DNA from 2 places in the Sandaracinobacteroides sp. A072 genome. Region 2 is predicted to be linked to the other one. Evidence: predicted binding sites of a transcription regulator. Region 2 holds the regulator's gene; the other holds the start of a gene.
The links. The regulator LexA, encoded in region 2, represses DNA repair genes until DNA is damaged. The targets are predictions, from matches to a motif close to GTTCCNCNCTTGTTCT.

Region 1: uvrA (excinuclease ABC subunit UvrA) is a predicted target of LexA. The motif match lies at 1,579-1,594, and genes of this name have one in related genera.

The regions. Positions count from the first base shown of each region.
Region 1 covers NZ_JBQXGU010000005.1:101,968-105,380, forward strand. Annotated here, with positions in the region: gene ACUJ46_RS12245 (bifunctional enoyl-CoA hydratase/phosphate acetyltransferase) at 1-61, shown strand, start outside; gene ACUJ46_RS12250 (acetate/propionate family kinase) at 58-1,245, shown strand; gene uvrA (excinuclease ABC subunit UvrA) at 1,601-3,413, shown strand, end outside.
Region 2 covers NZ_JBQXGU010000001.1:369,517-372,929, forward strand. Annotated here, with positions in the region: gene otsA (alpha,alpha-trehalose-phosphate synthase (UDP-forming)) at 1-904, shown strand, start outside; gene lexA (transcriptional repressor LexA) at 984-1,667, opposite strand; gene ACUJ46_RS01780 (molybdopterin molybdotransferase MoeA) at 1,768-2,982, opposite strand; gene moaC (cyclic pyranopterin monophosphate synthase MoaC) at 2,972-3,413, opposite strand, start outside.

The sequences.
Region 1 (3,413 bases), on a different contig from region 2:
CGTGCTGATGGCGCGCGGCGCGGCCCCCCAGGCTCCCCAGGCCTCCCAGGCAGGCGCATGATGGAAACAAGCCTCATCAGCATCAACGCCGGCTCGTCCAGCATCAAGTTCGCCCTGTTCACGGCCGATGGCGACAGCCTCGCCCATGCCGGCGGCGGCAAGCTGGAAGGGATCGGCACGGCCCCCCGCCTCACCGCCTTCGCGGCCGATGGCAGCCCGCTGGTCGATCGCCACTGGCCCGGCGGCAATGGCGAAAGCCATGAATCCCTCCTCGCCCACCTGCTCGACTGGGTGAAGGGCCAGCTTCCCGGCCGCACGCTGGCGGCCGTCGGGCACCGCATCGTCCATGGCGGACGCCATTTTCACCGGCCCCGGCGGGTGGATGACACGCTCGTCGCCGCGCTCGAACAGCTCGTCCCGCTGGCGCCGCTGCACCAGCCGCACAATCTCTCCGCGCTGGCTGCCCTGCGCCGCCTGCTGCCGGGCGTGCCGCATGTCGCCTGCTTCGACACCGCCTTCCACCACGACATGCCCGAAACCATGGCGCGCCTGCCGCTGCCCCGCCGTTACGCCGAAAAGGGCATGCGCCGCTACGGCTTCCACGGGCTTTCCTATGAACATGTCGCCCACAGCCTCGCCACGACAGACCCGGCGCTGGCATCCGGCCGCGTCATCGCCGCCCACCTCGGCAACGGCGCCAGCCTGTGCGCCATGCGCGCGGGCAAGAGCATCGATACCAGCATGGGCTTCACCGCCCTTGAAGGGCTGATGATGGGCACCCGCACCGGCAGCATCGACCCGGGCGTCATCCTCCACCTCATCCGCCACGAAGGCCTCGCCCCGGAAGAGGTGGAACAGCTTCTCTACCGCCAGTCCGGCCTGCTCGGCGTCTCGGGCGTCTCCAGCGACATGCGCGCCCTCCACGCCTGCACCGACCCGCATGCGGAAGAGGCCATCGCCCTCTTCGCCTGGCGCGCCGCGCGCGAGGCGGGCGGCCTGATGGTTGCGCTCGGCGGGCTGGACGGAATCGTCTTCACCGCCGGCATCGGCGAAAATGATCCCGACATGCGCGCCCGCATCGCCGCCCATCTCGCCTTCACCGGCCTCCGCCTCTGCGCGCACGCCAACGCCCGCAACGCCGCCATCATCAGCACGCCCGAAAGCCGCGTCATCGCCCGCGTCATCCCGGCCGACGAGGAACTGATGATCGCCCGCCACAGCCTCGCCGTCGTCCGCAAGGGCTGAATCGGGCAAAAACCCCATTGCTTCAGTGCATTTGTCGAATCCATCCAAGACAGGCCGCGCCCAGCCCGACTAGTGCGGCGCCAATGGCCGTTCGGCTCGGCCTTTACGGATCGGCCGGCGCCGGATGGCCAGGCCGGTCCACCCGCACGGGCCTGTCCTGCGGATCGTCACGAAGGCGGGGCCGGCGCGGCAGGGGGCCGCGCCGCCCGCCCCTTTCCGGCAAGCCTGCCGGAATCCGCCTGCAACAATGCGTCGCCCCGTCCAGTCCGGCCCTTGCCTTTGGCCCGGCGCCGCGCCACCTGCCGCACATGTCCCGCCCCTTTCCGCCGGCCGGGAACAGAGGTAGAACGGCCAAATGTCTCTCACCCACATCTCGGTCCGCGGCGCGCGCGAACATAATCTGAAGTCGGTCGATATCGACCTCCCGCGCGACAGGCTCATCGTCATCACCGGCCTGTCCGGCTCCGGCAAATCCTCGCTCGCCTTCGACACCATCTATGCCGAGGGCCAGCGCCGCTATGTCGAGAGCCTGTCTGCCTATGCCCGCCAGTTCCTCGAACTGATGCAGAAGCCAGATGTCGATCATATCGAGGGCCTTTCGCCCGCCATCAGCATCGAGCAGAAGACAACCAGCCGAAACCCGCGCTCGACTGTCGGCACCGTCACCGAAATCTATGATTACATGCGCCTTCTGTGGGCGCGCGTCGGCGTTCCCTACAGCCCCGCGACCGGCCTGCCCATTTCGGCGCAGACGGTCAGCCAGATGGTGGACCGCGTGCTGGGCCTGCCCGAAGGCACGCGCCTGCTTCTGCTCGCGCCGGTCGTGCGCGGGCGCAAGGGCGAATACCGCCGCGAAATCGCCGAATGGAAAAAGGCCGGCTTCCAGCGCCTTCGCATCGACGGCGATATCCACGACATCGAGGACGCGCCCGCGCTCGACAAGAAGCTGAAGCATGACATCGACGTGGTGGTCGACCGCCTCGTCGTCCGCCCCGACATTGCCGGCCGCCTTGCCGAAAGCTTCGAAACCGCCCTGCGCCTGGCCGATGGAATCGCCACGGTCGATCTGGTCGACAGCGGCGAGACCATCACCTTCTCGGAAAAATTCGCCTGCCCCGTCTCCGGCTTCACCCTGCCGGAAATCGAGCCGCGCATCTTCTCCTTCAACGCGCCGCAGGGCGCCTGCCCCAGCTGCAACGGCCTTGGCGAACGGCTGTTCTTCGCGTCCGATCTGGTCGTCCCCAACGAGGGGCTGTCGGTGAAGGAGGGCGCCGTCGTCCCCTGGGCGAAATCCTCGCCCCCCAGCCCCTATTACATGCAGGTTCTCTCCTCCGTCATCCGCGCCTTCGGCGGCACGCTCGACACGCCCTGGGCCAGCCTCCCGGTCGAAACGCGCGATGCCATCCTCCACGGCACCGATGGCAAGCCCATCGCGCTGGTCTTTGAAGATGGCCGCAAGCGCTACGAGGTGCAGAAGCCGTTCGACGGCGTCCTGGCGAACCTCGAAAAACGCTTCCGCGACACCGAATCCGCCTGGATGCGCGAGGAACTGGGCCGCTACCAGGCCTCCGCCCCGTGCGAGGCCTGCGGCGGCGCCCGCCTGCGCCCGGAATCGCTCAGCGTGAAGATCAGCAGCGAAAGCATCGCCGAAAGCACCCGCCGCTCCGTGGCCGAGGCCGCCGAATGGTTCGGCAACCTGTCCCACCGCCTCACCCCCAAGCAGAACGAGATCGCCGCCCGCATCCTCAAGGAAATCAACGAGCGCCTCGGCTTCCTCGTCAATGTAGGCCTTGGCTATCTCTCGCTCGACCGCACCTCGGGCACGCTTTCGGGCGGCGAAAGCCAGCGCATCCGCCTTGCCTCCCAGATCGGCTCCGGCCTGTCGGGCGTCCTCTATGTGCTCGACGAACCCTCCATCGGCCTCCACCAGCGGGATAATGACCGCCTGCTCGAAACGCTGAAACGCCTGCGCGATCTCGGCAACACCGTGCTGGTGGTCGAGCATGACGAGGACGCCATCCGCACCGCCGATCATGTGGTCGACATGGGGCCGGGCGCCGGCCGCCACGGCGGCGAGGTGGTGGCCGAAGGCACGCTGGCCGACATTCTCGAAAACCCGCGCAGCCTCACGGGTGATTATCTCTCGGGCCGCCGCGCCGTGCCGCTGC
Region 2 (3,413 bases):
GCCACCGGTGCGCCTGCTGGCGACCTTGCCGCATCATGAGGCGCTGGTGGAATCCATGTTCGCCTATGACCTCATCGGTTTCCAGACGGAAGAATGGATGTCCGCCTTCACCGACTATTGCCTGCGCGAGGCCGGCGGCCGGGTGGAGCCGGACGGGACTGCCCATGCCTATGGCCAGTGCGTGAAGGCCGCAGCCTTCCCGATCGGGATCGATGCCGAGGCCTTCCAGAAGGCGGCGCGCAGCAATGAGGCGCGGGCGATGGCGCGACGCATGCGGGCAAGCATTGCCGGGCGCCACATGATCATCGGTGTGGACAGGCTGGATTATTCCAAGGGCCTCGAAGAGCGTTTCACCGGCTATGAGCGCTTTCTCGCCGACAACCCCGACCTGCTGAACCGGGTGTTCCTGCTGCAGATCGCGCCCCCCTCGCGGAACACCATCGGCACCTACCGGGAAATCCGGGAAAAACTCGATCAGCTTTCGGGCCGTATCAACGGTGCCCATGCCGATGTGGACTGGGTGCCGCTCCGCTATGTGAACCGCGGCTATTCGCGGCGCGACCTTGCCGGCATCTACCGCAGTGCCCGCATCGGGCTGGTGACACCCATGCGCGACGGCATGAACCTGGTGGCGAAGGAATATGTGGCCGCGCAGGATCCGAAGGATCCGGGCGTGCTCATCCTGTCCCGCTTTGCCGGCGCTGCCCGGCAGATGAAGGACGCCCTGCTGGTGAACCCCTATAGTTCCGAGGAGATCGCCGATGCGCTGCGGCAGGCGATGGCGATGGAACGGGCTGAGCGGGTACGGCGCAATTCGGCCCTTCTGGATGGCGTGATGCGCGATGATGTGACCAGCTGGCGCGAATCCTTCGTGGCGGCACTGAAGGCGGTTCCTCAGCGCTGACGGTCTTGCACGGGAGCAGCGGGGCCTGCCGTGCGCCCGCCCCCGTCGTGCACGCCCCCGTCGCGCCCGAAGGCTGCGCTCAGTAGCGGCGCAGAAGCCCCGCGAGCCGGCCCTGGATGCGCACGCGCGAGGGCAGATAGACTTGCGGATCATGGGCGGCGTTGGCCGGGTCGAGCCGGATCATGCCCTTGTCCCGGTGAAAATATTTGAGCGTTGCCTCATTATTGTCGATGAGGGCGACGACGATGTCGCCATCCTGCGCATCCTCGCAGCGGCGGATGAGGGCGAAGTCGCCATCGAAGATGCCTGCCTCGATCATGGAATCGCCCGTGACCTGGAGGGCATAATGTTCGCCCGGCCCGAGAAGGGCGGTCGGCACGGCGAGCTGTTCGTGATCCTCGACAGCCTCGATCGGCAGGCCGGCCGCGATGCGGCCGACAAGCGGCACGCTGAGGGCAGGGGCGCTTGCCGCAGGCTGGCGCGCGGCGCGCCGTGCCCGGGCCGAGGCGATGTCGGTCACGCCGCCGCGCCTGTCGCCGGGCAGGGCATCGCCCGGCATGCGGAGCACTTCGAGCGCGCGGGCCCGGTTGGGCAGGCGGCGCAGGAACTGCCGCTCTTCCAGGGCGCGGATCAGCCGGTGGACGCCCGACTTCGACTTCAGGTCGAGCGCTTCCTTCATTTCCTCGAAGGAGGGGGAGACGCCGGTTTCGGCCAGCCGCGACTGGATGAACTGAAGAAGTTCATGTTGCTTTGCTGTCAGCATCAGGTCCTCCACCGGAACATGGGTGGAACATTAGGGGAACCATTCGAAACAAGTCAAGCGCTGGCGTGGCATGGCCTCCGCCCATGGGCAACAGGGCGTCTCAGTCGGGCGTTTCGAGAAGCATTACGGGAACGCTTGTGCCGGCCGGGGCCGCCTCCGCACGCGCGGGGCGGATGAGAAGCGCGTTCGCGCGCGCGAGCACGGACAGGAGCGAACTGTCCTGCGCGCCTGCGGGGCGGACGGTCAGGCCGTCATCGCGCTGCGTTACGATGGCGCGCATATAGTCCCGGCGCAGGCCGTTCTCGGCAACGCCGGTTTCCAGCCGGGCCATGCGCGGCTGCTCTTCCGGCGACGGGTCGCCCGCCATGTGGCGCAGCAGCGGCAACAGGAAGATGCGGGCGCAGACATAGGCCGAAACCGGATTGCCCGGCAGGCCCATCACCGGCATGTCCCCGAGCGTTCCCGCCATCAGCGGCTTGCCGGGGCGGATCGCGATCTTCCAGAAATCGATCCGGGCGCCGAGCGCCTCCAGCACCGGCTTCACCAGATCATGATCGCCGACAGAGGCGCCGCCGATGGTGACGAGAATGTCGGCGCCAGCCGAGGCGCGGATGGCGTCGGCCAGCGCCGCGCGGCTGTCGGGAACCAGCCCCAGGTCTGTCACGTCCGCCCCTGCGGCGCGCAGCAGGGCCGCCAGCATCAGGCCGTTGGAGCCGACGATCTGCCCCGGCCCCGGCAGCGTTCCGGGGGCGACAAGCTCGTCGCCTGTGGACAGCAGCATCACATGCGGGCGGCGATGGACGGGCAGTGTGGGCAGGCCGGCTGCCGCCAGCAGGCCAAGGCGGGCCGGGCCGATGCGGTCGCCCCGCCTTGCCAGCGGCGCATCCTCGGCAAAATCGATGCCCCGGCGCCGGATATGGGCGCCCGGCCCCGGCGGGCCTTCCCGCGGAAAGGCGACACTGTCGGCGACCCGCTCTGCATCTTCCTGCACCGCGACCGTGTCGGCGCCTGCCGGCACATGGGCGCCGGTGAAGATGCGCACGGCCTCGCCCGGTTGCAGCACGCCGTGCCAGGGATGGCCGGCGGCGGATTCACCCACGATCCGCAGCGGGCCGGGCAGATCCTCGAATCGCAGGGCATAGCCATCCATGGCGCTGAGATCGGCAGGCGGCTGGGTGAGCCGCGCCGTGACATCGGCGGCAAGGCGTCGCCCGCCGGCCTCCGCGATGGCGACATCCTCGGTCGCGGTCGGCCGGGCCAGCGCCAGCAGCCGCGCCAGAGCGGTGTCGGCCTCGATCAGATGGTCAGCCGGCACGCCAGTCGCCGGATTTGCCGCCGCGTTTTTCCAGCAGGCGGACGCCCTCGATCACCATTGCCCGGTCGAGCGCCTTCGCCATGTCATAGATGGTGAGCAGGGCGACAGAGGCCGCCGTCAGCGCCTCCATCTCCACGCCTGTCTGCCCCGTGGTCCGCGCTTCGGCTACGACACGGACATGGTCTTCGCCCGGTTCGAGCTGAACCGTCACCGAACTGAGCGGCAAGGGGTGGCACAGCGGGATGATGTCCGACGTCTTCTTGGCGGCCATGATGCCCGCCACACGGGCGACGGCCAGCACATCCCCCTTCTTCGTCGCGCCGCTGACAATGGCGTCGAGCGCTTGCGCCGACAGGCTGATGCGGCCCTCGGCAATGGCGACGCGGGCGGTGGCGGCCTTTTCGCCCACATCCACCATGCGGGCATTGCCT